3 regions of the Arthrobacter sp. SD1074B genome follow, and region 2 is predicted to be linked to each of the others. Evidence: predicted binding sites of a transcription regulator. Region 2 holds the regulator's gene; each other region holds the start of a gene.
What was found. Region 2 encodes LexA, which represses DNA repair genes until DNA is damaged. Its sites were predicted from a motif close to TCGAACANNTGTTCGA; they were not measured.

Region 1: the regulator LexA is predicted to act here: its motif matches at 7,233-7,248, upstream of uvrA (excinuclease ABC subunit UvrA).
Region 3: the regulator LexA is predicted to act here: its motif matches at 6,264-6,279, upstream of ACUYM2_RS09970 (DUF6504 family protein).

Annotation. Positions count from the first base shown of each region.
Region 1 is NZ_JBRAZT010000001.1:1,890,303-1,900,781, reverse strand. It holds gene ACUYM2_RS08790 (gluconeogenesis factor YvcK family protein) at 1-139, opposite strand, end outside; gene rapZ (RNase adapter RapZ) at 139-1,062, opposite strand; gene uvrC (excinuclease ABC subunit UvrC) at 1,185-3,194, opposite strand; gene ACUYM2_RS08775 (lysophospholipid acyltransferase family protein) at 3,272-3,940, opposite strand; gene uvrA (excinuclease ABC subunit UvrA) at 4,234-7,089, opposite strand; gene ACUYM2_RS08765 (GntR family transcriptional regulator) at 7,276-7,668, opposite strand; gene ACUYM2_RS08760 (ABC transporter ATP-binding protein) at 7,665-9,527, opposite strand; gene ACUYM2_RS08755 (ABC transporter ATP-binding protein) at 9,524-10,479, opposite strand, start outside.
Region 2 is NZ_JBRAZT010000001.1:1,403,064-1,413,542, forward strand. It holds gene miaB (tRNA (N6-isopentenyl adenosine(37)-C2)-methylthiotransferase MiaB) at 1-1,154, shown strand, start outside; gene miaA (tRNA (adenosine(37)-N6)-dimethylallyltransferase MiaA) at 1,270-2,139, shown strand; gene dapF (diaminopimelate epimerase) at 2,257-3,213, shown strand; gene ACUYM2_RS06540 (class I SAM-dependent methyltransferase) at 3,194-3,808, opposite strand; gene hflX (GTPase HflX) at 4,357-5,940, shown strand; gene ACUYM2_RS06550 (ATP-dependent DNA helicase) at 5,933-8,068, shown strand; gene lexA (transcriptional repressor LexA) at 8,330-9,079, opposite strand; gene ACUYM2_RS06560 (LysM peptidoglycan-binding domain-containing protein) at 9,469-9,861, shown strand; gene ACUYM2_RS06565 (histidinol-phosphate transaminase) at 9,950-10,479, shown strand, end outside.
Region 3 is NZ_JBRAZT010000001.1:2,160,975-2,171,453, reverse strand. It holds gene ACUYM2_RS10025 (thioesterase family protein) at 1-17, shown strand, start outside; gene ACUYM2_RS10020 (DUF2177 family protein) at 46-429, opposite strand; gene ACUYM2_RS10015 (lipoate--protein ligase family protein) at 446-1,195, shown strand; gene ACUYM2_RS10010 (DinB family protein) at 1,204-1,710, opposite strand; gene ACUYM2_RS10005 (MBL fold metallo-hydrolase) at 1,922-2,554, opposite strand; gene ACUYM2_RS10000 (S-(hydroxymethyl)mycothiol dehydrogenase) at 2,551-3,636, opposite strand; gene ACUYM2_RS09995 (mycoredoxin) at 3,749-4,006, opposite strand; gene ACUYM2_RS09990 (SOS response-associated peptidase) at 4,215-5,009, shown strand; gene ACUYM2_RS09985 (VOC family protein) at 4,999-5,421, opposite strand; gene ACUYM2_RS09980 (chorismate mutase) at 5,436-5,762, shown strand; gene ACUYM2_RS09975 (hypothetical protein) at 5,797-6,183, opposite strand; gene ACUYM2_RS09970 (DUF6504 family protein) at 6,364-6,693, shown strand; gene ACUYM2_RS09965 (DNA polymerase III subunit alpha) at 6,690-10,232, shown strand; gene thrS (threonine--tRNA ligase) at 10,369-10,479, shown strand, end outside.

The DNA of each region.
Region 1 (10,479 bases), 490 kb from region 2:
GCAGGCGCAGCGCCGAGAGGGAAGCGGAGAGGCCGTGGCCGCCGCCGAGCGCGACCACGGAAGGGCCCTTGTCCTGCTGGCCGGCGGAGGCCGCGCTGGCGGCCGGAACCAGGGGCAGCGGCCCGGTGAGCAGCGCCATTACTCGCGGCCCAGATCCCGGTGGGTGGTGGTGACGGTGACCCGGGGGTACTGCGCCAGCCGCCGCGAGAGTTCGACGGCGACGGCGACCGAGCGGTGCTTGCCGCCGGTGCAGCCCACGGCGATGGTCGCGTAATGCTTGTTCTCGCGCCGGTAGCCGTCCAGGACCGGTTCCAGCGCCAACACGTAGCGCTCCACGAAGTTGCCCACACCCTCGGCGTCGAGCACGTAGTCGCTGACGTCCTTGTCCAGCCCGGTGTGCGGGCGCAGTTGCGGGACCCAGTGCGGGTTGGGGATAAAGCGGGCGTCGGCGACGAAGTTGGCGTCCACCGGCAGCCCGTATTTGAAGCCGAAACTCATGACGTTGAGCCGCAGGGCGACGGGGCCCGTTTCGCTGAACAGTTCGGTGATGGCGGTCGCGAGGCCGTGCACGTTCAGCGTCGAGGTATCCAGGACAATATCCGCCGAGTCGCGCAGCTCCTGCAGCAGTTCGCGTTCCGCGGCGATGCCGTCGAGGATCCTGCCGCCGCCCTGCAGCGGGTGCGGGCGCCGGCCCTGTTCGAAGCGGCGCACCAGGACGTCGTCGCTGGCGTCCAGGAAGAGCACACGGAAGGTGACGCCGCTGGCCTCGAGGTTGCGCAGCGCGGTGCGGATGTCCGCGAACAGGTCCTTGCTGCGCACGTCGACGACGACGGCGAGTTTGGAGATGGAACCGGGCGCGTGGGAGACGAGCTCCGCCAGCGTCCCGAGCATCTGCGGCGGAAGGTTGTCCACGACGTACCAGCCGCGGTCCTCGAGGGCATCCGACGCGGTGCTCCGGCCCGCCCCCGACATCCCGGTCACCACGAGCAGCTCGGCCTCAATCGGCTTGACGGGGGTCAAGCCGTCCGCCTCCATGCCGGATCCTGCCGTTGACTCTGCCATCAGTCGTGCCCCATCTCTGCTGTCTGCTCTGCTTTGCCCGGCGGCCGCGGTCCGGGGCCTACTGCCTGCCGTCCGCGCGCCATACCTCAGCTCCTTACCCTAGCTAAGATTGCCGGTGCTAGCTAAGTTTCGAGGATTTCGCCCGTCGTCATGTTCACGGCCGGGACAACAGGCCCGTCGGCGCCGTCGTCCGCGCTGAAATGCCGCACGATCGCACCGGCGAGGGCGGGCCCGATCCCCTTGGCGGCCGTCAGCTCCTCGACGCTGGCGGTCCTGATGCTTTTCACCGACCCGAACTGGCTCAGCAGGGCCTTGCGCTTGGAGTCGCCGAGGCCGGGCACGCCGTCGAGCGCGGAGACCGTCATGGCCTTGCCGCGCTTTTGCCGGTGGAAGGAGATGGCGAAGCGGTGCGCCTCGTCCCGGATCCGCTGCAGCAGGTACAGGCCGGCGGAGGCGCGGGGCAGGATGACCGGAAAATCGCTGTCCGGCAGCCAGACTTCCTCGAGCCGCTTGGCGAGGCCGACCACGTACACGTCCTCGATGCCCAGCTCTGCGAGGGCCTTCGCCGCGGCGTTGACCTGGGGCTTGCCGCCGTCGACGACGACGAGGTTCGGCGGGTAGGCGAACTTCGTTCGGGGCGCCGGCGTCGTCGTGTCGGTGAGCGGGGCGTCGGCCACTGCTGCGGCCTCCGCGCTGGCCAACGGGCCGGGGCCGGCGGCCGTCTTCTCTGCCTGTTCCTGCAGGTAGTTCCGGAAACGCCGGGTCAGGACGTCGTGCATCGCGGCTGTGTCGTCGTTGGCCGCCGCGCCGGTGACCGAGAATTTCCGGTAGTCGGATTTCTTCGGCAGGCCGTCCTCGACCACCACCATCGAGCCGACCACGTTGGTGCCCTGCACGTGCGAGATGTCGAAACACTCGATCCGCAGCAGCGCGACGGGCAGGTCCAGGGCTTCCTGCAGTTCCTGGAGCGCCTGTGAGCGCATGGTCAGGTCGCCGGCGCGCCGTGATTTGTGCAGCTTGAGGGCGTGTTCGGCGTTGTCCCGCACGGTGGAAAGCAGGGCGGCCTTGTCGCCGCGCTGCGGGACCCGGATGTCCACCCGGGCGCCGCGCAGCCCGCTGAGCCATTGGGCGAGTTCGGCGGCGTTGCTGGGCTCGGCCGGGACGAGCACCTCACGGGGCATCCGGCCCTGGCTTTCGCCTTCCTCGCCGTAGACCTGCTGCAAGAGGTGTTCCACGAGGTCCGGGGTGGTGGAGTCCTCGACCTTTTCCACCACCCAGCCGCGCTGGCCGCGGATCCGGCCGCCCCGGACGTGGAAGACCTGGACCGCGGCCTCGAGCTCGTCCTCGTGCAGTGCAAACACGTCGGCGTCGGTGTCCTCGGCCAGGACCACGGCGTTGCGTTCAAAGACCTTTTTCAGCGCGATGATGTCATCGCGCAGCCGGGCGGCGCGTTCGTAGTCCAGCTCGGCGACGGCCGCGGCCATGTCCTTCTCCAGCCGGGAGACGAAGCGTTTCGCTTCGCCGCCCATAAAGGCGCAGAAGTCCTCCGCCAGGGCGCGGTGGTCCTCGGCCGAGATCCGGCCGACGCAGGGCGCGGCACACTTGTCGATGTAGCCGAGCAGGCAGGGCCGCCCGCTCGCTTCGGCACGTTTCAGGACGCCGGCGCTGCAGCTGCGGACCGGGAAGACCCGCAGCAGGGTGTCCATGGTGTCGCGGATGGCGCCGGCCGTGTACGGGCCGAAGTACCGGGTGCCTTTGCGGCGTTCGCCGCGCAGGACCTGCACCCGGGGGTACTTCTCCCCCATCGTGACGGCGAGGTACGGATAGGACTTGTCGTCGCGGAACATCACGTTGAACCGCGGCTTGAATTCCTTGATCCAGGTGTACTCCAGCTGCAGGGATTCCAGCTCGCTGCCGACGACGGTCCACTCCACGCTGCTGGCGGTGTGCACCATGGCGTGGGTTTTGGGCATCAGTCCCGCGGGGTTGGCGAAGTAGGAGTTCAGCCGGGAGCGGAGGTTCTTGGCCTTGCCGACGTAGATGACCCGGCCGTGCGGGTCGCGAAAGCGGTAAACGCCCGGGTTCGTCGGGATCTCCCCTGTCTGGGGGCGGTAACTAGCTGGATTTGCCACCAGTCCATTCTACTGAGCCGGCCGGCGCGCAGCCGACCGTGCCCCGCCGCAGCGGCTTTGACGGTCCGGCGGCGCGGCTAATCGACGCTCTTGCTCTGGTTGTAGGTGGTGGCCCGCTGCTGCCCGCTCAGTTCGGCGATCGCGTCCATGATCCGGTCCGTGACCTGGCGCCGCGCCGGCAGGGAATGGTCCGGCCCGGTCTTGTCGAAATAGAGCGGCTCGCCCACCTTCATGGTGAAGTGCTGCGGGGTGACCTTGTTGCTGTCAGCCGGCTGCAGGTTCTCCGTGCCGATCAGCCCGACCGGGATCACCGGGGCGCCCGTGGTGAGGGCCAGCCAGCCGACGCCGGTGCGGCCGCGGTAGAGGATGCCGTCGCGGGAGCGGGTGCCCTCGGGGTAGATTCCGACGCCCTTCCCGGCGTCAAGGATGTCCAGCAGGGTCTTCAGGGCCTGCACACTGGCGGCCTGTTCGCCGCGCTCCACCGGGATGGAGCCGACAGCCTCGAAGAAGGACTTCATCACCTTGCCCTTGACGCCGCCGGTGGTGAAATACTCCGCCTTGGCGAAAAACGCCACCGGGCGGGGCATCAGCGCCTGGACGATCACGCTGTCCAAAAAAGACAGGTGGTTGGGCGCCACGATGAACGGGCCTTCCTTGGGCACGTTCTCGAGTCCGACGACTGTGGGCCGGCACGTGGAGGAAATGAGCCCACGCGTGGTCCAGCGGATCGCGTCAAACATTGCCAATGGTGTGCACCTCATTCAGGGCTGTGGTCCCCGGGCATTCGGAGAGTCTGGTGATCGTAGCGTGAAGCGCCGTGGCGGTGTGGACGATAGACAGGGGTGCCGTCACGGTCGACGAGTACGGGCACTGTTACAGGCGTCACGGGCCCTAGTTTCTCACGAGTAGGGGGATGCCAGAAACTCGCATACTCCTTCCGGAATACTTTCCCCTCACCTTCCTGGCCGCACTGGTGCGCATAAATGCCCCGCCGCTGCCGGAATTCCGGCGGCGACAGGGCATTTGCGCGGGCAGCGGCTCAGCTGAGGATTTCGGCCAGGAAGGCCGCGGTGTGGCTGTCCTTTGACTTCGCGACCTGCTCCGGCGTTCCGGAAGCGACCACCCGGCCACCGCCGGAACCGCCGTCGGGGCCCAGGTCCACGATCCAGTCCGCGCTCTTGATGACGTCGAGGTTGTGCTCGATCGTGATCACGGTGTTGCCCTTCTCGACCAGGCCCTGCAGGACCATCAGGAGCTTGCGGATGTCCTCGAAGTGCAGCCCGGTGGTGGGCTCGTCGAGTACGTAGACGCTCCGGCCGTTCGAGCGCTTTTGCAGTTCCGCGGCCAGCTTCACGCGCTGCGCCTCACCGCCGGAGAGCGTCGTGGCGGGCTGGCCGAGGCGCACGTAGCCGAGGCCGACGTCGACGAGGGTCCGCAGGTGCCGGGCGATCGGCGAGAACGCGGCGAAGAACTCGGCGCCCTCTTCGATCGGCATGTTCAGCACGTCCGCGATGGTCTTGCCCTTGTAGTGCACCTCGAGTGTCTCGCGGTTGTAGCGTGCGCCGTGGCAGACCTCGCAGGGGACGTAGACGTCCGGCAGGAAGTTCATCTCGATCTTGAGCGTGCCGTCGCCGGAGCAGGCCTCGCAGCGTCCGCCCTTGACGTTGAAGGAGAACCGGCCCGGCTGGTAGCCCCGGACCTTGGCCTCGTTGGTCTCGGCGAAAAGCTTCCGGATGTGGTCGAACACGCCCGTGTAGGTGGCCGGGTTGGACCTCGGGGTGCGGCCGATGGGGCTCTGGTCGACGTGCACCACCTTGTCCAGGTGTTCGAGGCCCTGGACGGTCTTGTGCCGCCCGGCGACCTGCTTGGCGCCGTTGAGCTTGTTGGCGAGCACCTTGTAGAGGATCTCGTTGACCAGGGTGGACTTGCCGGAGCCGCTGACGCCCGTGACGGCCGTGAACAGGCCCAGCGGGAAGGCGGCGTCCACGTTGAGCAGGTTGTTTTCCTTGGCACCGACGACCTTGAGCTCACGCTTCTTGTCGTACTTGCGCCGCTTCTTCGGCACTTCGATGGACTTCCGCCCGGAGAGGTAGTCGCCGGTCAGGGACTCTGTGTTCTTCAGCAGGTCCTGGTAGGACCCGGAGTGGACCACCATGCCGCCGTGCTCGCCGGCGCCCGGTCCGATGTCCACGACCCAGTCCGCCTCGTGGATGGTGTCCTCGTCGTGCTCGACCACGATCAGGGTGTTGCCCAGGTCCCGGAGCCGGGTGAGGGTTTCGATCAGGCGGCGGTTGTCGCGCTGGTGCAGCCCGATGGACGGCTCGTCGAGCACGTACAGCACGCCGACCAGGCCGGAACCGATCTGGGTGGCGAGGCGGATGCGCTGGGCCTCACCGCCGGACAGCGTGCCCGAGGGCCGCTCCAGGTTCAGGTATTCCAGGCCGACGTCGAGCAGGAAGGTCAGTCGGGCCTGGATTTCCTTGAGGACCTGGTGCGCGATCTGGGCCTCGCGGCCGCTGAGGACCAGGGTGTCCAGGAAGTGCGCACAGTCACGCATCGGCAGCGCCGCAACCTCGGCGATCGACTTACCGTTGATCAGGACCGAGAGGGACGCGGGGTTCAGCCGGGCGCCTTTGCACGCCGGGCAGGGGACCTGGCGCATGTACTCCTCGTAGCGGTCCCGCGCCGAGTCGGAATCCGTTTCCGTGTGTTTACGGTGCACGTACTGGACCACGCCTTCGAAGCCGGTGCTGTACTTGCGTTCCCGGCCGAAGCGGTTGCGGTACTGCACCACAACCTGGTGGTCCTTGCCGTGCAGCACCGTTTGCCGCGCCTCGGCGGAGAGCTTCTCCCACGGCGTGGTCATCTTGAAGCCGATCTCCTTGGCCAGGCCGCCGAGGAGCCGGTTCCAGTACTCCGTGGTGGCGGTGCCGAGCGACCAGGGCGCGATGGCGCCCTCGGAGAGCGAGAGCTCCGGGTTGGGAATGAGGAGTTCCTCGTCGACCTCCAGCTTGGTGCCGATGCCGCTGCAGGCGGAGCAGGCGCCGAACGGGTTGTTGAAGGAGAAGGAGCGGGGTTCGATCTCATCAATGGCGAGAGGGTGCTCGTTGGGGCACGCGAGGTGCTCGGAGAAGGCGCGGATCCGCTCCGGATCGTCGGCGTCGAGGTCGACGAATTCGGCCAGGACCCGGCCCTCGGCCAGGCCCAGCGCGGTTTCCACCGAGTCGGTGAGGCGCTGGCTGATGCCCTCCTTCACGACCAGGCGGTCCACCACCACTTCGATGGTGTGCTTGAACTGTTTGCCCAGCTTGGGCGGATCGCTGAGCTGGATCAGCTTGTCGTCCACGCGGGCCCGGGAGTAGCCCTTAGCGGTGAGCTCCTTGAACAGCTCGACAAACTCGCCCTTGCGGCCGCGGACCACCGGCGCCAGCACCTGGAACCGGGTGCCCTCGGGCAGTTCCAGGAGTTGGTCGACGATCTGCTGCGGGGTCTGCTTGGTGACCGGCTCGCCGCAGACCGGGCAATGCGGGCGTCCCACCCGGGCCCAGAGAAGGCGCATGTAGTCATAAATCTCGGTGATGGTGCCCACGGTGGAGCGCGGGTTCTTGCTCGTGGACTTTTGGTCGATCGACACCGCCGGGGAGAGGCCCTCGATGAAGTCGACGTCGGGCTTGTCCACCTGGCCCAGGAACTGGCGGGCGTAGGCCGAGAGCGATTCGACATAGCGCCGCTGGCCCTCGGCGAAGATGGTGTCGAAGGCGAGGGAGGACTTACCGGAGCCGGAGAGGCCGGTGAAGACGATCATCGCGTCGCGCGGCAGGTCGAGGTCGACGTTGCGCAGGTTGTGTTCGCGCGCGCCCTTCACGACGAGGCGGGACAGGTCGGGGCGGGCCAGTTCCGCGCCCGCCGACGCCGGGCGGGACGGCTGGGGGCTGCCCGCTTTTCCGGTCTTCACCGGTGCGGCAGCAGGCTGGACATCGACGGCGGGTTCTTCAGCTAAGGCTTTAGGCACGCCTCCAATGCTAATCGAAAACTTCTTCGAATATCTATTCGGGCCGTGGTTGTGCTATTGGAAGGTGGCCTAGTGCCGGTCGTACGCCGCGGCCAGCAGCTGGACGGCCTCGGCAAAGCTGGCGCCTTGGGCTTTGGCGGCCGCCGCGAACTCCGCGGCGGCGGCCGTGAGCGAACCCCAGGCCTCGTCGCGGGCACAGACAACCGTGCCGTTCCGGCCCTGCGTCGCCACGATGCCGGCGGCTTCCAATTCCTTGTAGGCGCGCGCCACGGTGTGCGGTGCCACGCCAAGTTCGGCCGCCAGGCTGCGCACGGCCGGGAGCCGGGTGCCCGGGGCCAGGGCGCCGTTGTCAGCCTGCTCGATGATGTTCAGCCTGAGCTGCTCGAACAGCGGCACCGAACTGCCGGCATTGGGCTTCCAGGTGCCGGGGAACCGGCCCTCGGTCCGCTCGCCGGAGCTCACAGTTCCGGCTCCAGGACACCCTCGGGCCGTTCGTTGCGGGCGAACTGGGCGCGGTAGAGGGCGGTGTACAGCCCCTCCCCCGCCATCAGTTCCCGGTGGGTCCCCTGCTCAACAATCTGTCCGTGGTCCATGACCAGAATTAGATCAGCGTCCCGGACCGTGGACAAGCGGTGGGCGATCACGAAGCTGGTCCTGCCCTGCCGCAGCCGGGCCATGGCCTGCCGGATCTGCACCTCGGTGCGGCTGTCCACCGAGCTGGTCGCCTCATCGAGGATCAGGATGTTGCGCCCGGCCAGCTGCGCCCGGGCGATCGAGATAAGCTGCCGCTGGCCGCGGCTGAGGGAATCGCCGTCGTTGCCGAGCATCGTGGCGTAGCCGGCCGGGAGGGCGCGGACGAACTGGTCCACGTGGCTGGCCTGGGCGGCGGCGAGAACCTCCTCGTCGCTGGCGCCGGGCCGGCCGTATTCGATGTTGTCCCGGATACTGCCGGTAAACAGCCACGCGTCCTGCATTACGGTGCCGAACGCGGACCGCAGCCCGTCGCGGGGCAGTTCGGCAATGTCCACGCCATCCACCGTGATCCGCCCTGAGTCCAGCTCGTAGAAGCGCATCACGAGGTTGACCACCGTGGTCTTGCCGGCCCCGGTATGCCCCACGATCGCGACGGTCTGGCCCGGCTCGACGGCGAAGGACAGGTCCTGCACCGCCGGGGAGCCCGGCGCATAGCCAAACGTGGCGTGTTCGAAGGTAACCCTGCCGACGGGCGCGGCGGCGGCGCCACCGTCGGCGGCGCGCGCAGCGGCGGCCCGGGCTGCGCCGGCGGCCGGCTCAGCCGCGTCTGCGGGAATTTCCGGAGCGTCCAGTAGCGCGAAGACGCGTTCGGCCGAGGCCACGCAGGATTGCATCAGGGTGAGCATGCCGCCGATCTGGCCCATCGGCTGGCTGAAGAGCCGGCTGAACTGGATAAAGGCCTGGACGCCGCCGACCGTCATGGTCCCGGCGGCCACCTGCAGCGCCCCGATCACGGCAACCGCGATGTAGTTGAGGTTGGAGACGAAGATCATCAGGGGCTGTACGACGCCGGACATATACTGCGCGCTGGCGGCGGACCGGAAGAGCCGGTCGTTGCTTTGCCGGAACGTGGCCGCCGCCGCGTCTTGCCGGCCGAAGGCCTTCACGACTTCGTGCCCGGTGAAGAATTCCTCCAGGTGCGCATGCAGTTCACCGGTGCTGCTCCACTGCCCGGTGAAGTGTGCCTGGGATTTGCGCGCCACGAACACCGTGATCAGGGCGGAAACGGGGACCGAAGCGAGGGCGATCAACGCCAGCAGCGGCGACAGCCAGAACATCATGGCCAGGGCCCCGGAGAGCATCAGCATCGACATGATCAGCTGGTTGAGCAGCTGGTTGAGCGACTGGGAGACGTTGTCCACGTCGTTGGTGGCCCGGCTGAGCACGTCGCCGCGGTGCTGGTCGTCGAAATGGCTGGAGGGCAGCACGTGCAGCTTTTGCTCCACGGATGACCGGAGACCGTAGCCCAGCCGCTGTACCGCCGTTGCGGTCAGGGCACCCTGGACCCAGCTGAACAGCGAGGCGCCCAGGTACATCAGTGCCACCGCGAGCAGCAGCCGGCCAAGCCGCTGCTCGTCGAAGGCGCCGCCGACCACGCCGCGGACCACGACGTCGGTGGCGTCGCCGAGGTATTTGGGCGCCGCCACGTTCAGGCCCGCGAAGCAGCAGGTCGCGGCGATGACGCCGGCCATGCGGAGGCGTACCGGCTTCAGCAGCCGCAGCAGCCGGCCGGCGGCCCGCCATTTGGCAGCGGGAGTCCCGGCCTGCACCGGGAGTTCGGCGCTCATAGGGTGTCCTCGAGGACCAGTTGGGAGGCGGCGATCTCCCGGTAGGTCAGGGAGCACTCCAGCAGCTCGTGGTGTGTGCCCTGCGCGACCAGCCGGCCGTCATCGAGCACGAGGATCAGGTCCGCCTCCTCGATCGTGGACAGGCGTTCGGCCACGATCAGCACGGTCGCCGTCCGCAGCAGTGGCTCCAGCGCCGCGCGGAGACGGACGTCGGTGCGGTAGTCGAGGGCGGAGAAACTGTCGTCGAACAGGTAGACGGGGGCCGGCCGGAGCAACGCCCGGGCGATGCACAGCCGCTGGCGCTGGCCGCCGGAAAAGTTGGTGCCGCCCTGGCGGACCGCGGCGTCGAGGCCGCCGGGCAGGTCCCGGACGAAGTCCGCGGCCTGGGCGCTTTCCAGCGCCTGCCACAGGTCCGCATCGTCCGCTGCCGGTCCGCCCATCCGCAGGTTCTGCGCGAGGGTTCCGGAGAAAAGGTAGGAGTGCTGCGGCACCAGCGACATCATTCGCCGCAGCGATGCCAGCGGCAGGGAGCGGATCCCGCGGCCGCCGAGGCTGATGCTGCCCGCCGTCGGGTCGAGGAAGCGCGGTAGCAGGTTCAGCAGGGTGGTCTTGCCGCTGCCCGTGGCGCCGACGATCGCCGTCGTCGTCCCGGGAACGGCGGTGAAGCTCACCCCGGCGAGCACCGGCGCTTCGGCACCGGGGTAGGCGAACGCGACGTCGCGGAACTCGACGGTGCCGGCCGCCACCGCCGGCTCCGGCGCCGAGCCGGGTGCCGAGGCGGGCGGGCCCTCCGGCGTGGGAGCGCCAATGGACGGCTCGGTATCAAGGACCGCCTGGATGCGCTCGGCGCAGGCCGCCGCCCGTGGTGCCGTCGTAAAGACGTACATGGCCATCATGATGGCGATCAGGATCTGCAGGATGTAGGCGATGAACGCGGTCAGTGCGCCCAGGC
Region 2 (10,479 bases):
CCGCCCTGCTGGACCGCGCACGGCACAACGACGAGGCGCAGCTGGAAATCCTGGAATCGCTCGACGTGTTCCCTTCGACGCTGCCCACCAAACGGGACTCCGTCTATTCCGGCTGGGTCTCCATCTCGGTCGGCTGCAACAACACCTGCACGTTCTGCATCGTCCCCGCCCTGCGCGGCAAGGAAAAGGACCGCCGGCCCGGCGACATCCTCGCCGAAATCCAGGCCCTCGTCGACGACGGCGCCATCGAGGTCACGCTGCTGGGCCAGAACGTGAACTCCTACGGCGTCGAGTTCGGTGACCGGCAGGCCTTCTCTAAACTGCTGCGCGCCTGTGGCGACATCCCCGGCCTGGAGCGCGTCCGGTTCACCAGCCCGCACCCGGCCGCCTTCACCGACGACGTCATCGACGCCATGGCGGAGACGCCCAATGTGATGCCGCAACTGCACATGCCGCTGCAGTCAGGCTCGGACAAGGTCCTCCGGGAGATGAAACGGTCCTACCGTTCCGCCAAATTCCTCGGCATCCTGGACAAGGTCCGTGAAAAGATCCCGCACGCCGCCATCTCCACCGACATCATCGTGGGCTTCCCGGGCGAGACCGAGGAAGACTTCCAGGCCACCCTCGACGTCGTGGAAAAGTCCCGCTTCGCCACCGCCTTCACTTTCCAGTACTCCAAGCGGCCCGGCACGCCTGCCGCTGAACTCCCGGACCAGCTCCCCAAAGCCGTGGTCCAGGAACGCTTCGAACGGCTTACCGCCCTGCAGGACCGGATCGCCGCCGAGGAGAACGCACGCCAGCTCGGCCGCCGCGTCGAGGTCATGGTGACCGCACAGCCGGGCCGGAAAGCAGGGGAAACGCACCGCCTCTCGGGCCGGGCACAGGACCAGCGCCTGGTGCACTTCTCCGTGCCCGCCGGTGCCGAGACGCCGCGCCCCGGAGACCTCGTCACGGTGACGATCACCGAAGCCGCGGCATTCCACCTCGTCGCCGACCCGGCGACCGCGGACGATTACAGCCTGCGCCGTTCCCGCGCCGGCGACGCCTGGGACCGTTCCCAGGCCGATTCCTGCGGCGCCCCGGCCCCGGCCAGGGGTGGCGGCACGACCGGTGTCTCACTGGGCATGCCACCCCTTCCCGTCCGCGCCCGCTAGCGCCGTGGCCGCCCGCGCCCCGTACGACGGCCCCGGCGCCGCCGGCACACCTGACGCTTCCGCGGCGCCGGGAAGTCCCGGTGCCGCCGGATCCGCCCCGCCGGTCGTCGCCGTCGTGGGGCCCACGGGATCCGGGAAGTCGGACCTGGCCGTCTCGCTGGCGCTGGCCCTCGACGGCGAGGTCGTGAACGCCGATGCCATGCAGTTCTACCGCGGCATGGACATCGGCACGGCCAAGATCACGCTGGCCGAGCGCAGGGGAGTGCCCCACCATCTCCTGGACGTTCTCGAGGTGACCGAGGAAGCCAGCGTTTCGGACTTCCAGCAGCAGGCGCGGGCCGTGATCGCGGATATCCACGCCCGGGGGAAACGGGCCATCCTCGCCGGCGGTTCAGGCCTGTACGTCCGAGCCGCCCTGGACGTACTTGAATTTCCCGGCACCGACCCGGCCATCCGGCGCCGCCTCGAAGCCGAGGAGGAAGCGGCGGGCCTTGCCCCGCTGCGGGCGCGGCTGGAGCTCGTGGATCCGGTCTCCGCCGGGCGCCTGGGTGACGCGCGCCGTGTCATCCGCGCCCTGGAGGTCTTTGAACTGACGGGACGTCCCTTCAGCTCCTTCATGCCCATCCGTGAGTACTTCCAGCCAGCGGTCCAGATCGGGCTCGAAGTGGACCGCGACCAACTGCGGGAGCGGCTCGCCGCCCGCGTCCACGCGATGGTGGAGCGCGGACTGCTGGCGGAAGTGCAGCGACTCGACGGCCAAGGACTGCGCCGCGGCAGGACCGCGTCCCGTGCCCTGGGCTATGCGCAGTTCCTCAAGGTTCTCGACGGCGAAGCGGATCTGGAACAGGCGGCTGAAGAGACCATTGTCGCGACCCGGCGGTTCGCCCGGCGCCAGCTCACCTGGTTCCGCGCCGACCCCCGGATCAACTGGCTTGACTGGCAGGACCCCGGGCTGCCGGCCAAGGCCGCCGCTCTGTGCCGCTAAAGGTCCGCCGCCAACAGGCGCCCGCCGCTGAACCCCGCTGAGCCTGCCCTGCCGCATTCCCGTTTCACCTAAGCCGCGGGTTCCGTCCCGGCCCGGACGGAACGGTAACCTTGGAGCATGGACGAAACCCTTGCCGCAGCCGTTGACCACCCCGCTGCTTCAGTCACCGCCGCCCTCGCCGGCCTGAAGTTCTCGAAGGGCCATGGAACGGGCAACGACTTTGTCCTGATCGCGGACCCGAACGGCGCGCTCTCCGTCACCCCGGAGCAGGTGGCGGCCCTCTGCGACCGGCACCGCGGCATCGGAGGCGACGGACTGATCCGGGCCGTACCCTCGCGGCTGCTCCCGGAAGGCCAACGGCTGCTCGCCGAGCACCCCGCGGCCGAATGGTTTATGGACTACCACAACGCTGACGGCTCCCTTTCGGAGATGTGCGGCAACGGCGTCCGGGTTTTCGTCCACTTCCTCATCAATGAGGGACTCGTCGACCTTCCGGCCGGCGAATCGCTGGCCATCGGAACCCGCGGCGGCGTGAAGACGATCGTCCGCACTGCCGGCGGCTATGCCGTGGACATGGGGCCGTGGGAGTTCATCTTCCCGGGCGAAGCCACCGCGCGCGCCATGGATTCACTGGTCAGCGCCGAAGGGTTGGAGGTGGCCAGGCCGGCGCTGTCCGTCAGCATGGGCAACCCGCACACCGTCGTCGCGCTGGCCGAACTCGCGGAACTCGACGCCACCCAACTGTTCACGGCGCCCCGGGTCGACCCGACACCGCCGCACGGCACCAACGTCGAGTTCGTCGTGCCGTCAGAACCGCTCGTTCACGACGGCGTCGGAACCATCACCATGCGCGTGCACGAGAGGGGAGTGGGGGAGACGCTGTCCTGCGGGACCGGCGCCTGTGCTGCCGCCGTCGCGATCCGGCACTGGGCCGGCCAGGGCGCGCCGGACGCCTGGAACGTGACGGTGCCCGGCGGAGTCGTTGGCGTGAAGTTCTTCCTCTCAGCGGACGGCCACGAGCACGTGGAGCTCAGCGGACCCGCCGTGATCGTCGCTAGCGGGACGCTTTCCTGACCTTCAGGATTCGGAACGCCTTCGAGGTGCTCTCGCGCGTGACGGCAAAGCTGGCGTCCAGTTCCGCCGCAAGCCAGCGCTGAAGCGAATCCGAACCCAGGTTTTTCTGCACCACCAGCCAGGCCGACCCGCCCGGGGCGAGCCGGGGCAGCCACAGCAGCAGCAGGGCGTGGAGTTCGTCCTTGCCGATCCGGATGGGCGGGTTGGACCAGATCGTGTCGAAGCGCAGCTCCGGGTCGACGTCCCCGGGTGTGCTGGCGGTGACATTCTCCAGCCCCAGCAGGGCTGCATTTTCGTTCGTCAGCGCCACGCAGCGCTCATTGACATCCACGGCGAAGACCCGGGCGTGCGGCGCCCGCAGGGCCATGGTCAAGGCGATCGGCCCCCAACCGCACCCGATGTCCAGCAGGTTCCCCTGCGGCGCCGGGGCAGGGACGTCCGCCAGCAGCACGGCGGTCCCCTTGTCGATCCCGTCCGGGCTGAAAATCCCGGAGGACGTCTGCAGCTGCCGGCGTTCGCCGGCAAGCTCCACGGTCAGTGGCTTGCGGGTGAACGGCCCGGCCGGCTGGGCGCTGAAATAGTGTGCAGACTCCATAACTGGCCAGATTAGTTGGCGGCCAGGCGCTATGGGAAACCGGCCGGGGTACTGCCCGGACGCGTCTGCAACCGGTGCCGCCAGGCAGCGCCGGGGCGGGGGAACGGTCTGCTAGTCTTAAAGACATGATCTTGAACTTCAAGTAGCCGGCACGGGCCTTCGTTATCTTTGGCGAAAGTCCCGTCCCCGCAGCGACGCAGGTTGTTACCTTCCGCTCAGTGCGCCCCCTCCGTGATGCCATGCATCGCCCGCCGGCGCCAGATCCACTTGGAGTCAAGGCATCAAGCCACAGGGCCTTAAACCCAACACTGCCCGGCAGCAGCCGCCGGGGAGCGCTGGACGGAACGTACCTCCCGCCCCACGGCGCCCATCGCCGGACCCCTCCCTCATTCACCGCTCCCGCACGGAGCCCGTCCTGCCCGCGGCACCGCAGCCGCCAGGCATCCCAGGAGGCACGGATGACCACCAGTCGTCAGCCCAGCGCGAATACCGCGCCACGAAACACCGATCAGCACTATTCTGAAGATGTAGACCCTTCAAAGGAGACCATGACCAGTCAGCCCAACACCGGACCCGATTCAGCCGCCCAGGACATGAGCCCTGCGGAAATCCAGGCTGTCATCGACCGGATCCTCTCCAAAGACGCTCCCGCTCCGAAGTCCGGACGCAGTACCGGCACCGGGCCCACCGGTGAACCCAGGGCCGTGTTCGGCAAGGCCCAGGCCATTTCACGGCTGGATGAGGAACACAGCAGCTACGACGGCGACCAGCAGGACCTCGAGGAACGCCACGCCCTGCGCCGCACCGCGGGTCTGTCGACCGAACTTGAGGACGTCACCGAAGTCGAATACCGGCAGCTGCGCCTTGAGCGCGTGGTGCTCGCGGGGCTCTGGACCGAAGGCACCCTGGCCGACGCCGAGAACTCCCTGCGCGAGCTGGCGGCCCTGGCCGAAACCGCCGGGTCCGAGGTGCTGGACGGGCTCGTCCAGCGCCGAGCGAAGCCGGACCCCGGCACCTTCCTGGGCTCCGGCAAGGCCCAGGAGCTCAAGGACATCGTCATGTCCACCGGCGCGGACACCGTGGTGGTCGACGCCGAGCTCGCCCCGTCCCAACGGCGCGGCCTCGAAGACATCGTCAAGGTCAAGGTCATCGACCGTACGGCCCTGATCCTGGACATCTTCGCCCAGCACGCCAAGAGCCGCGAAGGCAAGGCCCAAGTGGAACTGGCCCAGCTCGAATACCTGCTACCGCGCCTGCGCGGCTGGGGTGAGTCGATGTCCCGGCAGGCCGGCGGCCAGGTTGGCGGCGCCGGAGCGGGCATGGGTTCGCGCGGCCCCGGCGAGACCAAAATCGAGCTGGACCGACGCCGGATCCGCACCCGGATGGCCAAGCTGCGGCGCGAAATCGCCGCCATGAAGCCGGCCCGGGAAACCAAGCGGGCCAACCGCCGTCGTAATGCCGTGCCGTCCGTGGCGATCGCCGGCTACACCAACGCCGGCAAGTCTTCGCTGCTGAACCGCCTGACCGACGCCGGCGTCCTGGTGGAGAACGCGCTGTTCGCCACGCTGGACCCGACGGTCCGCAGGGCCGAAACCTCGGACGGGCTGGGTTACACACTCGCCGACACAGTGGGTTTTGTCCGCTCGCTGCCGACCCAGCTGGTGGAGGCGTTCCGCTCCACCCTGGAAGAGGTCGCCGATTCGGACCTGATCCTGCACGTCGTCGACGTCTCCCACCCCGATCCGGAGGGCCAGATCGCGGCCGTCCGCGCCGTGTTCAGCGAAGTCGATGCCCGCAAGGTGCCGGAAATCATCGTTCTGAACAAGGCCGACGCCGCCGACCCGTTTGTGATCGAACGGCTCAAGCAGCGCGAACCGCGCCACGTCGTGGTCTCGGCCCGCACCGGGGAAGGCATCCCGGAGCTGCTCAAGGCCATCAGCGAGGGCATCCCGCGGCCCAGCGTGAAGCTGGAATTGATGATCCCGTACAACCGCGGAGACCTGCTCAGCAAGCTGCACGAGACCGACGCCGAGATCCTCAGCCTCGACCATGAGGAGACCGGCACCCGTGCCGTGGTGATGGTCCGCGAGGGGCTCGCGGCCGAACTGGATGCCTTCGTCAGCAATGACTGAACCAGCGGTGGCCGAGGGGGCGGCCGCGCCGTCGGACAGCGGCCCGTCCGAAAGCAGCCCGGCAAAAAGCAAGGCCAAAAGCAAGCCTCGAAGCGGCCCGTCCGGCGAGCAGTTCGTGGTTGAACTGCTCGACCGGGCGGTCGCCGGCATGGGCGGCCAGAGCCGCGACGGCCAGCACGAAATGGCCCGGCAGGTGGCGCGCGCGATCGACACCGGCGACCACCTGCTGGTCCAGGCCGGCACCGGCACCGGCAAGTCGCTGGCCTACCTGATCCCGCTCATTGCGCACTCGCTGGTCAGCGACAAACCCACCTTGGTCTCCACCGCAACCCTGGCACTGCAGACCCAGATCGTCGGCAGGGACCTGCCCCGGCTGCTCAAGACCATCACCCCGGCCCTGGAGCGGCCGGTGAAGGTCGCGCTGGTCAAGGGCCGCTCCAACTATGTCTGCCGCCACAAACTCGAAGGCGGCTTCCCTTCCGAGGAACCGTCCGAGGGCCAGTTGTTCTCCCTCGGCGAGGACACCTCCGTGCCGCACTTTGCCGCCGCGATGGGCGGCCCTTCCTCGCAGCTGGGCAAGGAGGTCGTCCGGCTCCGCGAATGGGCCGAGGACACCCAGACCGGGGACCGTGACGAGCTGCTGCCCGGCGTGACCGACCGCGCCTGGCGGCAGGTCTCCGTCACCTCGATGGAGTGCCTCGGCGCGCAGAAGTGCCCGCTCGCCGCGGAATGCTTCAGCGAACTGGCCCGGCAAAATGCCGCCGACGCCGATGTGGTGGTCACCAACCACGCCATGCTGGCAGTCAGCGCCTTCGAGGGCCTCGCCGTGCTGCCCGAATACGACGTAGTGGTGGTGGATGAGGCGCACGAACTCCAAGACCGGGTCACGGGTGCCGTGTCCGGCCAGCTGTCCGTGGCCATGGTGCACGCCGCCGCCTCCGGCGCCCGCAAGAACACCGGGATCACCGTGGACGCGCTCAACAACGCCGCGTCCAACCTCGAGCTCGCCATTGAGGGCGTCCCCAGTGGGCTGATGCCGAACGGGCTGAACAGCGAACAGCTCGACTGCGTGGACCAGCTGCGCGACGCCTGCCGCGCAGCGCTCTCGGACTCCAAGGGCGACAGCGCCAACACGGCCGACGGCGGCCGGCAGCTCGCGCGGTCCCGGCTGATGGTGATCCTGGAGCTCTGCGAACGGCTCCTGGCCGCCAAGGAGAACCGGGAAGTAGTCTGGTTCTCCCGCAACAGCAGCTTCGACCCGCAGCAGGGCTACTCGCAGCCGGACGACTCCGCGCCCGCCCTGATCAACATCGCCCCGCTCAGCGTCGCCGGACGGCTCCGCGAGGGACTGTTCGCCGACCACACAGTTGTCCTGACCTCGGCAACCCTGGCGATCGGTTCGGCCTTCGAGCCGGCGGCGGGAGGCCTCGGCCTGGTGGGCCCCGGCGCGCCCAGCTGGACCGGCGTCGACGTCGGATCCCCGTTCGAATATCCCAAACAAGGCATCCTCTACGTTGCCAAGCACCTGCCCAAGCCGGGCCGGGGGACCTCCCCGGAAGCCCTCGACGAACTCGAGAAGCTGATCCGCGCCTCCGGCGGCGGCGCCCTGTGCCTCTTCTCGTCCCGGCGCGCGGCCGAAGAGGCAGCCGAGGCGATGCGGCCCCGGCTGGGGTTGAGCATTCTCTGCCAGGGCGAATCAACCATGACCGCGCTCGTGAAGCAATTCGCCGATGAGCCGGACACCTGCCTCTTCGGCACCATGTCGCTCTGGCAGGGCGTCGACGTGCCCGGAAACTCCTGCCGGCTTGTGGTGATCGACCGGATCCCGTTCCCGCGGCCCGATGATCCGCTGATGACGGCCCGTTCCCGGGCTGTGGCCCAGTCCGGCGGCAACGGTTTTATGAGCGTATCGGCGACCCACGCAGCGATCCGACTCGCCCAGGGCGCCGGCCGGCTGATCCGTTCGACGTCGGACAAGGGGGTGGTGGCGGTCCTGGATTCCAGGCTGTCCACCGAACGGTACGGCGCGTTCCTCCGGGCCGCGCTGCCGCCGTTCTGGCCTACCACCGACCCGTCCGTGGCGCTGGCTGCCCTCGAACGCCTCGCCAAAGAGCCGCCGGCCAAGTAACAGGCGCCCCGGCCAAGCAGTCCGCCGCGTGGGCTGCCGCGGGGCCGGCCGGGCAACGACGTGCCTGGCATTCCCGCCCGGTTCTTCCGCTCACCGGTGTCGGCGGTGCCCTGTTCCCGCGGCTTAGGCGGACGCACTCGCCGTCATGGCGCCGATAACCGGGCTGGAACGCCGAAAGCCCCGTCCGGGACTGCGGAGGGGGCCTTCGGGCTGCCGGTGGGGTGCTGCCGGGAGGCGGGCCAGTGGGGAGCCCGGCCGGGGCTACAGGGAGCGCAGCACCGACACGACCTTGCCCATAATGACGGCATGGTCGCCGAGGATCGGCTCGTACTGGGTGTTTTGCGGCAGCAGCCAGGTGTGGCCGTCGCGCTGGCGGAACGTCTTGACCGTTGCCTCGTCATCGAGCAGTGCGGCAACAATGTCCCCGTTGACGGCATCGTTCTGGCGCCGCACGACGACCCAGTCGCCGTCGCAGATGGCGGCGTCGATCATCGAATCACCGGCCACCCGGAGCATAAACAGTTCGCCGTGGCCCACCAGCTGGCGCGGCAGCGGCATCACGTCCTCCACAACCTGGTCGGCCAGGATCGGGCCGCCGGCGGCGATGCGGCCGACAAACGGGACCATCGCGGTGTCCGTGGCGCTGGCGAGCTCAGAGACGGCCTGGCCGCCAACGGCCCGCAGGCCGCTGGACTTCTCCACGCCGGATATCGTGGTCGCACCCTCATCGAGGGTCAGCGGCATCAGAACTTCCATGGCGCGGGGACGTTTGGGGTCCCGCCGCAGGTAGCCGAGCTTTTCCAGCTGCGAAAGCTGGTGGGTGACGCTGGATAGGCTGGCGAGCCCGACAGTGTCGCCGATCTCACGCATCGAGGGCGGGTAACCGTTGTCCGTCACGGAACGCTGGATGGTCTCCAGGATTTTCTTCTGACGGACGGTAAGGCTTCTCGGCGCCCGGCCGGTCTGGGGGCTCCGCTGCGCGGCCCTCCCGCCGGCGGCTTGTGCTGCCATGTTCGCCATGCCTTTCCATTCCGCCCGGCCGCCGTAGCTGCCGGGACCCTTCGGTCCGAACAATGTCAGACCCCGCTGATCAACTGTTGCTGACCAACCCAAGTGGTTGTCCTGTGCTTCAAAAGTAGGGCAGCCAACAGGGTTTTTCAAACATTTGTTCTAGCGAGTCTCGACAATGTTCGTTCATAAGTGCTAAAACAGGAAGAGCAAAGTTCGAATATGTGTTCGAAGCTTTGGGGGCGGGTCGGATTGCCGGGCTCGGTCTTATGTTCGAAGTTTCGTGTTCGAGGGTTCGCGATCGAAGGTAATGCGTTCGATGGTTCGGCCGGTTGGCGGCAGGTACGTGGAGTACGCCGGGCGGCACAGATAAGTCCAGGAGGGCTCAGCTCATGTCAGCAGTAAGCGCTATTTCCGGTTCGTTGGTTTCCGCTCCCGATCGGGAGGCGGCACCCGCTGCTGCCACCCGGCAGGCTCCGCTGAGGCTGACCCGCCGCGGACGGTTCGTCTTCTTCGGACTGCCGCTGATCCTGCTGGCCGCCCTGGTCCTCTCGCTGGCGGGCTTCCTGAACGCTCCAGCCAAAGCCGCCGACTCGGCCGCGGAGCTCTCGCTCACACCCACTGTCTCGGTCACGGTCCAGCCGGGGGAGTCGCTCTGGGCCATCGCCGGTGCCGTCGACCCGAAACGGGACCCCCGCGACGTGGTCGCCGACATCGTGCAGCTGAACAACCTCGAAGCCCCGCGCGTCATCCCCGGCCAGCAGCTCTACGTACCCACCAAATAGGCGGCGCACGCCGGGCGGACGGTTCCGTCTAGGCGCCCCCCGCGGTCACAGTTTCGGGGCCGGGCCCGGTCTCACTTAAACTGGACAAGTGACTGACCAGCTAGAGCGCCTCAACCGACTGCCCCTCCGGACGAATTTGCGGGGGTTGCGCCCCTACGGCGCTCCCCAGCTGGATGTCCCGATCCTGCTGAACGTCAACGAGAACACCCATGGGGTGCCGGACGATGTCCGTGCGGCCATCGCCGAGGCCGTGACGGAGGCCGCGGCGGGACTAAACCGCTACCCGGACCGCGAGTTCACCGAATTGCGCGAAGCCCTCGCCGAGTACCTCGGCCACGGATTGGACGCCGGCAATATCTGGGCGGCCAACGGCTCAAACGAAGTGCTGCAGCAGATCCTCCAGGCCTTCGGCGGCCCTGGCCGAACCGCACTCGGCTTCCCTCCGACGTACTCGATGTACCCCTTGCTGGCCGCCGGCACGGACACCGAATACATCGTCGGAGTGCGCGCCGGGGACTACGGACTCACTGCCGAATCGGCGGCCGGCCAGGTCCGGGAACTGAAGCCCAACGTCGTTTTCCTCTGCTCGCCGAACAACCCCACCGGCACCGGCCTGGG
Region 3 (10,479 bases), 760 kb from region 2:
CGTTGCGCAAAAGCTAGTCAACGCAGAGGCAGGCCGGCCGGGCGGTCAGTGGAAGACAAGCCAGCCGACGGTAGTGGCCAGGCCGGTCAGGAACGCGCCCCACGCGATGTCCGCCACGACGATCGCCAGCGGCCAGTTCTTCAGCGTCGCGGCATTGGTGAGGTCGTAGGTCGCGTACGCGAAGCCGCCCAGCGCGGCGCCGTACCCCAGCGCGGTCAGCCAGCTGCCGCCGTCGAGCGCCGGGCGGAGGGCGAAAAAGACAATCCCGGCGATGTACAGCACGTAGAACACCACGGCGTACCCTAGATGGGGCTTGTCCGCCATCAGGTGGCCAAGGTGCCGGCGGTAGAACTTGTTCATCGACTTGAGCCAGACGGCGTCGATGGCGGCGAACGCAGCGGCTACCACCAGGAATTGCAGAATGAGCATAAGGGAGCATAACAAAATGCAGCAGGCCGCGGCCGGACCCCGCACCTTGACGGTGTTCCGGCAGGAGCACTCGCTCGGCGCCGCGGCAGACCTGGACCTCGCCCTGGAGCTGCTGCAGCGCGTGAAGACCGGCGCGCTGGGACCCATGCTGCGGCTTTACCGGCCCGCGCCCACCGTGGCCTTCGGCCAGCGCGACACGCACCTGCCCGGTTTCGACGCCGCCGCGCGGGCCTGCCGGGAACTCGGGTTCGAGCCGCTTGTCCGGAAAGCCGGAGGCCGGGCCGCCGCGTACCACGAGGGGACCCTGGTGATCGACCACCTGGAGCCGCACGCGGACGCGATCGCGGGTGCGAAGGGACGGTTCTCCTTCTTCGGCGAACTGCTGGCGCAAGCACTGCGCGACGCCGGCGTGGAGGCGGCCGTCGGAGAGATCCCCGGTGAGTACTGCCCGGGGGAGTTCAGCGTGCACGGGCAGGATCCGCAGGTACCGCAGCACCGGATCAAACTGATCGGCACCGCCCAGCGCGTGGTCTCCGGCGGCTGGCTGTTCAGCTCGGTGATCATCGTGGAGAACTCCGCGCCGATCAGGGCCGTGCTCGAGGCCAGCTACGCGGCGCTGGGCCTGGACTGGGACCCGGTGACGGCGGGCGCAGCCGATGACTTGGTGCCGGGCATGGACGTGGAGGCCGTCGAGGCGGCCGTGCTGGCCGCCTACGGGCGGTACGCAGCCCTGCAGAACGGGGACTTCGCCGACCTGCAGGGCTAGCGTCGGACTCAACTGTTGGTGCGCGCCGCGAGGAGCTGCTCGCGCAGGATGTCGGCGTGCCCGCAGTGCTGGGCGAGTTCCCGCAGCATGTGCAGATAGACCCACCTCAGGGGCAGCGGCCCGCGGCGGTTTCCGGTGACCGGCTCGTCCGGTCCCAGCGGCGCGGTGCGGCCGCGTGACTCCGCGCAGGCCAGCTGGTAGGCGGCCTGGACGCTTCCGATGCTGTCCCCGTCGTGCAGGACGAAGGATTCGTCCGGGGTCGCCGGTATGCCGATCTCCTGCCGGCTCCGGCGTGTGATGGCCTCGTCGAACCAGACCTTCTCCACGAACGTGGCGTGCTTGACCAGCCCCAGCAGCGTCGTGCGCGAGGGGACCAGGGAGGCCCGGGCCTCCTCCTCGCTCAATCCGTCCAGGCAGTCGTGCAGGGCGGCCCGGTGCTCGTCGAGGAATGCCTCGCATTGCGCCTTCAGATCCGCCGCAAAGATGCCCGGATCCATGCTCGGGAATGTGCTCATGGGCCCACAGCCTAGTACGGGAGTGCCGGGCGGCCGCAGTCCGATTCGGTCGGCTTACGGCCCCGGGCTTGGGAAGAGCTGGACCTGGTGGCCAACTGGCGCTCATTCCTCGCATCGCCGCAGAGATACCTGAGGCACATCTAGCCGAACGGAGACTGGCCCCGTCCGCGCATTGCGGACGGGGCCAGCACATGGCTGAACGGTTAGGGCGTCAGTGTCCCCGCTTGATCCATTCCTGCAGCTGCGGTGCCTCGGCGCCGATCGTCGTCGAATCGCCGTGTCCGGTGCGCACCACCGTGTCCGCGGGCAGCGTCAGCAGCCGGGATGTGATGGATTCGATGATGGTCGGGAAGTCGCTGAAGGACCGGCCGGTGGCGCCCGGGCCGCCCTGGAACAGCGTGTCGCCGGTGAAGACGGTGCCCTCGCTCTCCAGCTGGAAGCTGACCGAGCCGGGGGAGTGGCCCGGGGTGTGGAGGGCTACCAGCCGCGCGCCGGCGACGTCGAACGTCTCGCCGTCGTCGATGCCGTGGTCCGGCTCGGTTCCAGGGAAGACCCGCTCCCACAGCATCCAGTCTTCCCTGTTCAAGTAGACCGGTGCGTTGACCAGGCCGCGGAATTCGCCCACCGCGGCGATGTGGTCGTCATGGCCGTGGGTGAGCAGGATGGCTGTGACTTTCCGGCCGGCGACTCCCGCCGCGATGGCAGCGGCGTCGTGGGCCGGATCGATCACCACGCATTCGGCGTCATTGCCAACGATCCAGACGTTGTTGTCGACGTCCCAAGTGCCGCCGTCGAGCGAGAACGTGCCCGAAGTGACCAGCTGCTCAATCCGCAGGCCGCTCACAGTTCGACCACGGAACGCAGCACCGAGCCGGAATGCATCTTCTCGAAGGCTTCCTCGATTTGCTCGATCGTGATGCGCTCCGTGACGAAGGCGTCCAGGTCCAGCTTTCCCTGCCGGTAGAGGTCGATCAGCATTGGGAAGTCGCGGGAGGGCAGGCAGTCGCCGTACCAGGAGGACTTGAGCGATCCGCCGCGGCCGAAGACGTCCAGGAGCGGCAGTTCCAGGGTCATGTCGGGGCTGGGTACGCCCACCAGGACCACGGTGCCGGCGAGGTCGCGGGCGTAGAACGCCTGCTTGTACGTTTCCGGACGTCCGACGGCGTCAATGACCACATCGGCGCCGAAGCCGCCGGTCAGTTCGCGGATGGCCTCTACCGGGTCGACGGCGGAGGAGTCCACCGTGTGCGTGGCGCCGAGTTCCTTGGCACGTTCGAGCTTCTTCGGGTCGATGTCGACCGCGATCACGGTGGTGGCGCCAGCGAGTGCGGCACCGGCCACGGCCGCTACGCCCACGCCGCCACAGCCGATGACGGCGACGGAATCGCCGCGCTTGACGTTTCCGGTGTTGATGGCCGCGCCGATGCCGGCCATCACGCCGCAGCCCAGCAGGCCGATCGCGGCGGGGTCGGCGTCTGGGTCCACCTTGGTGCACTGGCCGGCGGCGACGAGGGTCTTCTCGGCAAAGGCACCGATGCCCAGCGCCGCGGTGAGTTCGGTGCCGTCCGCCAGCGTCATTTTTTGCGTGGCGTTGTGCGTGTTAAAGCAGTACTGCGGCTCGCCGCGGCGGCAGGCCCGGCATTCGCCGCAGACGGCGCGCCAGTTCAGCACCACCCGGTCACCGGGGGCGACCTCGGTGACGTCGGGGCCCACGGCGCTGACCACGCCGGTGGCCTCGTGGCCAAGCAGGAACGGGAAATCGTCGTTGATGGCGCCCTGCTTATAGTGCAGGTCGGTGTGGCAGACACCGCAGGTGAGGATATCGACCAGGGCCTCGCCGGGTCCGGGGTCCGGGACCAGGATGGTCTCCAGGGTGACGGGTGCGTTCTTGGAACGGACTACTGCGCCTTTGACTTCGTGGACCATGGGGCTGGCTCCTTTCAATACCGCTGCCTGGCGGAAGCGGCGCGGCGCGGGCTCCTGGGATTAGCCGGGAGTCCACGCCGCAAGTGGTTTGGGGGTGTCTTGAAACAGTCGGCTAGGCCGCGAGGCGGCTCTTGACCTCGGCCGCGGAGGGGTTGGTGGCGGCGGTGCCGTCCGGGAAGAGCACGGTGGGGACCGTGCGGTTGCCGCCGTTGAGCTTTTCCACGAGGTCCGCGGTGCCTTCAACTTCTTCGATGTTGATCTCGGTGTAACCAATGCCCTGGGCGTCCAGCTGCTTCTTCAGGCGGTTGCAGTAACCGCACCACGTTGTCGAAAACATGGTGATGGTGCCGGATTCGGGGGTGAAGTCCACGAAGTTCTCCTCAGGGCTCGTTGGCGGTGCTGGTTCAGAGCGCCGGTTGCTGACAAAAGTCGTACGTCACTCCCAATAACCGTAACCCGCAGCCCGCTATTCCCGCGGCGCGAGCCCGCATGTTTCCGGTTGCCCTGGCGGGCTGTGCCGGTTGCCCGGGCGGGCCGTGCCGGATGACAGGGTTGGGGTGCGGTGGCATGCTGGTGCCATGTGTGGACGCTACGTGATGGCCCGGGCCGTCGGAGACCTGCTGGCCGAGTTCGACGCCGAACTGGAAGAAGAGATCGTGATTCCGCCGTCCTGGAACGTCGCGCCGACCGCTGACGTGCCGATCCTGCTGGAGCGGCTGGTGGACGGGGCGCCGGTGCGGCAGCTGCATGTTGCCCGCTGGGGACTCGTGCCGTCCTGGGCCAAGGACCCCGGCATCGGGTCGAAGATGATCAACGCGCGCAGCGAGAGCGTACTGGAGAAGCCGGCGTTCCGGAAGGCCACCCGGTCCCGGCGCTGTGCCGTGCCGGCGGACGGCTACTACGAGTGGAAGGGCGAGGGCCGCGGCAAGCAGCCGTACTACGTGCACCCGAAGGACGAAAGACCGGTGGTGTTCGCCGGGCTCTATGAATGGTGGAAGGACCCGTCAAAGGCCGAAGGGGACCCGGAGCGCTGGCTGCTCTCGACGTCGATCCTGACCACCGATTCCCCGCCGGAGGGCTATGCGGACGGCATGCTGGCGGAACTGACGGCCTTGCACGACCGGGTCCCGCTGCCGATGGACCGGCAGACCATGGAGGCCTGGCTGGACCCGCAGGCCGGGGACGCCGCCGCCCTCGTGGGCCTGGTCCGGGCCGGCGCGCACGACGTCGCCGAGGGCTGGAGGATCGACGCCGTCGGCACGGCCGTCGGGAATGTCAAAAACGATTCCCCGGAGCTGATCGAGCCGGTCGGCAGCCTCTTCCAGGGCACGCGCGCGGAGCAAGGCCCGGGAAAGCGGGAGCCTAGACCGTAACCTTGCCGCCGTCGTCGACCGTCCAGGTGGGGTTGAAGGCGACCTCCCAGCGGAAGCCGTCCGGGTCGGCGAAGTAGCCGGTGTAGCCGCCCCACGGCTGGGTCCTGGGCGCGGCCACCACGGCGGCGCCGGCAGCCTCCGCCTGCAGCATTGTCTTGTCCACCGCGTCGGCGCTGCCCACGTTGTGGCTGAGGGTAATGCAGGGAACGCCGGCCGGGGGGTCGGTGGCCGCCTCGGCCTGCATCTGCCCCGCGTCCCAGAGGGAGAGGATGAGCCCGTGGTTGGCCTGCAGGAAGATGACCTCGCCGGGAACTTCCCGGTGGACGGGCCAGCCGAGGCCCTCAACGTAGAAGCTGCGCGAGGCATCAACGCTGCGGACACCCAATGAGATGAAGTCGACTCGTGGTTGCATCTTTCGATACTGTCATGGACATGTCCACACATCACCGTGACGCGAAAGACGCCCAGGCCGACAAGGAACAGCTCGCAGCCGTGCGGGTGGCCGTCGACGAAGTGGACGAGCAGATTGTCGCGCTGATCGGCCGGCGTGAACGGCTGATCCGGATCGCCGGCACCCTCAAGGCGGACAGCGCCGAGGTCCGCGCCCCCGGCCGGGTGGAGCGGGTCCTCGAACACGTCAAGGCCACGGCGGAGCAGAAGGACATCGACACTGGAATCGTCGAGCAGACCTACAAGGCCATGATCGACGCCTTCATCAGGCTCGAGCTGGACGTCTACAAAGCCAGCAGCTAAGGGCCGGAGCGGGTTCCCCTGGGCGACTTCCCGGCTAGAGCGACTCCTCGACCGGCACGTTGGCCTGGTAGTCCCGGCCCTCGCAGTCGCTGTACGCCGTCATCAGATGGCCCTTGGTCAACCCCATCACCGTGCTGAGCGGAAAGTTCCCCGTGATGGTGTTGCCGGAGTGTTCGACACCCTTGAGGTCAAAGTTCTCCTCCGTGCCGTCATGGCTGAAGCAGAAAAAGGACACGGCCTCGCCGTTCATGAACTCGATTTCCATCCGGCGCTGGTGCGAGTGGTCCGCAGTGGCGGCCACGAGGCCCACCACGTAGGCACCGGAACTCGGAATATTCCCGTCTATATCGAACGTCGCCACCAAGGTTGAATCCTTGGCGGCGATGCTGACGTGCTTCAGGAGTGCGCTGTGGGAGCTCATAGCTCAATCCTGCTACCTGCGCCTGCGTCCGTCCACCCCCATCTAGGTTTTGTCCCGGGCCCGGCGTAGACTTGAATTGTTCGAAGATATATTCGAATACTCATCAGGATCCTTCGACCTAAAGCTTCGATAAGAATCTCAGGGTCCTGGATGGAGGTCAGCGCGTAGGGGAGGCAACACATGGGGATGTTCAGCGAGTCGGTGGACGTTGCCTGCACCCCGGAAGGCCAGCCTCTGTCCCTGGACTGGGCCGGGCGGCACTACGACGTCTGCGCCGAACCGCTCCGCTGGTTTGAGCGGCGCCAATGGTGGGCCGAGGAACAGCGGGCCCCGTTGGGCGGCGGCCCCGGGCTGGTGGACCACGAGATCTGGCGTGTCCAGGTCCGGGATGCCGGCAACCCGGAGCTGACACTCACCCTTGACCTGAGCCGGCATCTGGGCAGCGGCCGCTGGCGGCTGCTGCGGATCCACGACGCCCTGCACGCCGCCCGGAAGCCCGAAACGGCATGAGCTTCACCCATTTGCACGTTTCCACCGCTTTCAGCGCCCACTACGGGGTGTCCTGGCCGGAGGAACTGGCCGCTGCCGCCGCCGCGGACGGGGCCACGGCGCTCGCCTGCACGGACCGCGACGGACTCTACGGCACGGTCAAGCACCTCAAGGCCTGCATGGCGGAGGGCCTGGACGCGATCGTTGGGGTGGACCTGGCGGTCTTTGACGACGACGGCGACCACCGCACCCAGCTCGGCGGGCGCGTCGTCGTACTGGCACACGGCCAGAACCACGGCGCCGGCTACCGGGCGCTCTGCCGGCTGGTCTCCGACGCCCATGCCCGCACCACGGGCAAGGCCGGCGGAACGGTGCCCGTCGCCGTGACCCGGGCGGAACTGGCCTCCCGCGCCCTCGATCCGCAAACCCAGGAACCGGTCCTGACCGTGCTGATCGGCCCTGACTCCGACGTCGGCCGCGCCATGGGAGGCCGGCGCTACCTGCGCCCCCGCACGCTCTTCAAACGCTGGCTGGACGCCATGCCCGCCGGAACCCTGGCCGCCGAGGTCGTCTCCCAGCTCAGTCCGCCCGGTGAGCCGGTGAGCACGGCCCATGCGGTGCGGATGCTCAAACTTGCCGCGGAACACGCCGTTCCCGCGGTGCTGAGCAACGCCGTGCGGTATTGCGCCCAGGACGGGGCCGCGACGGCGGACGTGCTGGACTCCGCCCGGACGCTGAAATCCCTGCCTGAGCTCTCCGCCGCGCCGCTGCTGCAACCCAACGGGCAGGGCTGGCTGAAATCCACCGCGCAGATGCTGCGGCTGGGCCAGGAAATCATGCACGCCGCCGGATACGGCGCCGCGGACCTCAAGAGCCTGCTGGCACACACCGAGGCGCTCGCGGACCGCTGCCGGATGGATCCGGTCACAGACATGGGCTGGAAGCAGCCGGTGGTTCCGGAGGCCTCGGTGATCGGGATCGCAGGGGACCCGCTCGCCGAGCTTACCCAGCGCTGCGAGGCGGGCATCGGCCGCCGCTTCCCCGGGATCGCCGGGAAGCCCGCCGAAGAACTGCGCGCCCGCCTGCAGCACGAACTGCGGATCATCGACAGCCTGGGCTTTGCCTCCTACTTCCTGACCGTGGCAGAGGTGTCCCGGATGATCCTGGACATGGGCGTCCGGGCTGCCGCCCGCGGTTCGGGTGCCTCCAGCCTGGTCAACTTCCTGATCGATGTCAGCCAGGTCAATCCCTTGCAGCACGACCTCATCTTCGAACGCTTCCTCTCCCGGGACCGGGCCACCTTGCCGGACATCGACATCGACGTCGAAAGCGCCGAACGGCACAACGTCTACCGGAAGATTTTTGAGCGCTTCGGTTCCGAACGCGTCACCCTGATGAGCATGCAGAACGGCTACCGGGCCCGCGGTGCGGTCCGCGACGCCGGCCTGGCCCTGGGCATGGACGGCGGCGACATCGACGAGATCGCCAAGCAGCTGTGGCGGTTTTCGGCCCGGAACTTCCGCGAGGCCCTGGTGGAGAAACCGGAGCTGAAGGAATTCGCCGGCCGGGTGGAGCAGCGGGACTTCACCGAAAACCAGCAACTGGACCTGCTGGTGGACCTGACCGAGCGGCTGGACCGGCTGCCCCGCCACATCTCTATGCACCCCTGCGGGGTCATCCTGGGGGACGCGACCCTGCTGGACCGCACCCCGGTGCAACCCAGCGGCCTGGGCCTGCCGATGAGCCAGTTCGACAAGCACGATATGGACCCGATGGGCATGCTCAAACTCGACGTCCTCGGCGTCCGCATGCAAAGCGCCATGGCCTTCGCCGTCCGGGAGGTGATCCGGCTGCACCCGTCCAAGGCCGAGGTGGTGGCGGCCGGCCGGCACCCGGCGGGTCCGGACGGCGCCGGTCCGGACTACATCGCCGCGGACGGCCGGATCGACCTCAACGCCGTCCCGCTCGATGACGAACCCACCTATGAGCTGATCCGCAGCACCCACACCCTGGGCTGCTTCCAGATCGAGTCCCCGGGCCAGCGGGAATTGATCGGCAAGCTGGCGCCCCGGGAATTCAACGACCTCATCATTGATATCTCCCTGTTCCGGCCCGGTCCGATGAAGTCGGACATGGTCCGGCCTTTCCTGGAACACCGGCACGGCTTCGCGCCGGAGGTCTACCCGCACCCGCACCTCAAACCGGTGCTCCAGGAGACCCACGGCGTCACCGTCTTCCATGAGCAGATCCTCAAGACCTTCGACGTGATGACCGGCTGCGGGCTGGCCCGGGCCGACGAATTCCGCCGCGCCCTCGGCAACGAGGTACTGGAAGGCAAGGTGGAGGAATTCTTCCGCCGCGAAGCCAAAGCCAGGAACTACACGCCCGAGGTGGTGGACAAGGTCTGGGGGACCCTGAAGGCCTTCGGCAGCTTCGGCTTCTGCAAGGCCCACGGCGCCGCATTCGCCGTGCCTACCTACCAGTCGGCCTGGCTGAAGACCCACCACCCCGAAGCCTTCCTGGCCGGACTCTGGGAACACGACCCCGGCATGTACCCCAAGCGGCTGCTGGTGGCCGAGGCCCGGCGGCTGGGGATCCCCATCCTGCCGCTGGACATCAACCGCAGCCAGGCCGAGTACCGGGTGGAGCGGGTGGAGGACGGCCCGGACCGGGGCAAGCTGGGCATCCGGCTGAGCATCAACGGGATCTTCGGGCTCTCCGGTGCCGAGCTGAAGCGGATTGTGGCCGGCCAGCCCTACGACTCCCTCGCGGACCTGCGGACCCGCGCCCGGATCAGCAAGCCGAGTATCCAGCGGCTCGCCCAGCTGGGCGCCTTCGACTCGCTGCGCCGGGCCTCCGGGGGAACCGCCAACCGGGCCGACCTGGTCCAGCACCTGCAGCAGTTGCAGGCCCGGCCGCAGCGTAAGGGCGCCGGGGTCATCGAGGGACAGCTGGCCTTGCCGTTGGGCGACGTCGAGCTCAAAAACATCAAAGGCGGGCTGCCCGCCCCCACCCTGGTGGAAACGGTCCGCGCTGAACTGGACCTGATGGCGCTGGATGTCAGCGGGCACCTGATGGCCAGCCACCGGCCCCTGCTGGAGCGGCTGGGCGTCACGACGGCGGACAAGCTGCTGGGACTGCGCAACGGCACCGAAGTGCTTGTGGCCGGGGTGCGGGTGGCCACCCAGACACCGCCGATGCGCGGCGGCCGCCGGGTGGTGTTCATCAGCATCGACGACGGAACCGGCTGCGTGGACTCGGTGTTCTTCCATGAGGCCCAGGAGCAGTCCGGTCCGCTGTTGTTCGGGACCCGGCTGCTGTTGATCCGCGGAACCACCCGGCGGACCGGCCCGCGGGGCATCAGCATCAGCGCCTCGATGGCGTGGGACCTCAGCCGCACCGAGACGCTGCCCTACCCGGCCCCCGCCGGGACGGCTGCTGCCGCCGGGGCCGCCGCCGGCGGCGTTGCAACCCCCGCTCCGGCCGGTCCGGAGCTCCTGGTTCCGGGCCCACTGGACGGGATCCGCCGGACCCTGGCCATCACCGGGTTCTCCGGCTAACCGGCGGCGAAACACCGGCTGACCGGCGGCGGGGTGCGTTGGTTGGCCTATCCGGAACCGGATAGCATGGATGAGGCTGGCTGTGGTCCCCGTACGCCACAAGCTACGAAGCCTTAACTTTGAATAGGAGACACCCGTGTCAGATGCCCAGCAGATCACCCTTCTCGTCGACGGCGAAGAGACCAAGGTGACTACCGGGACCACCGGCGCGGAACTCTTTTTTGAGCGCCGCGACGTCGTTGTGGCC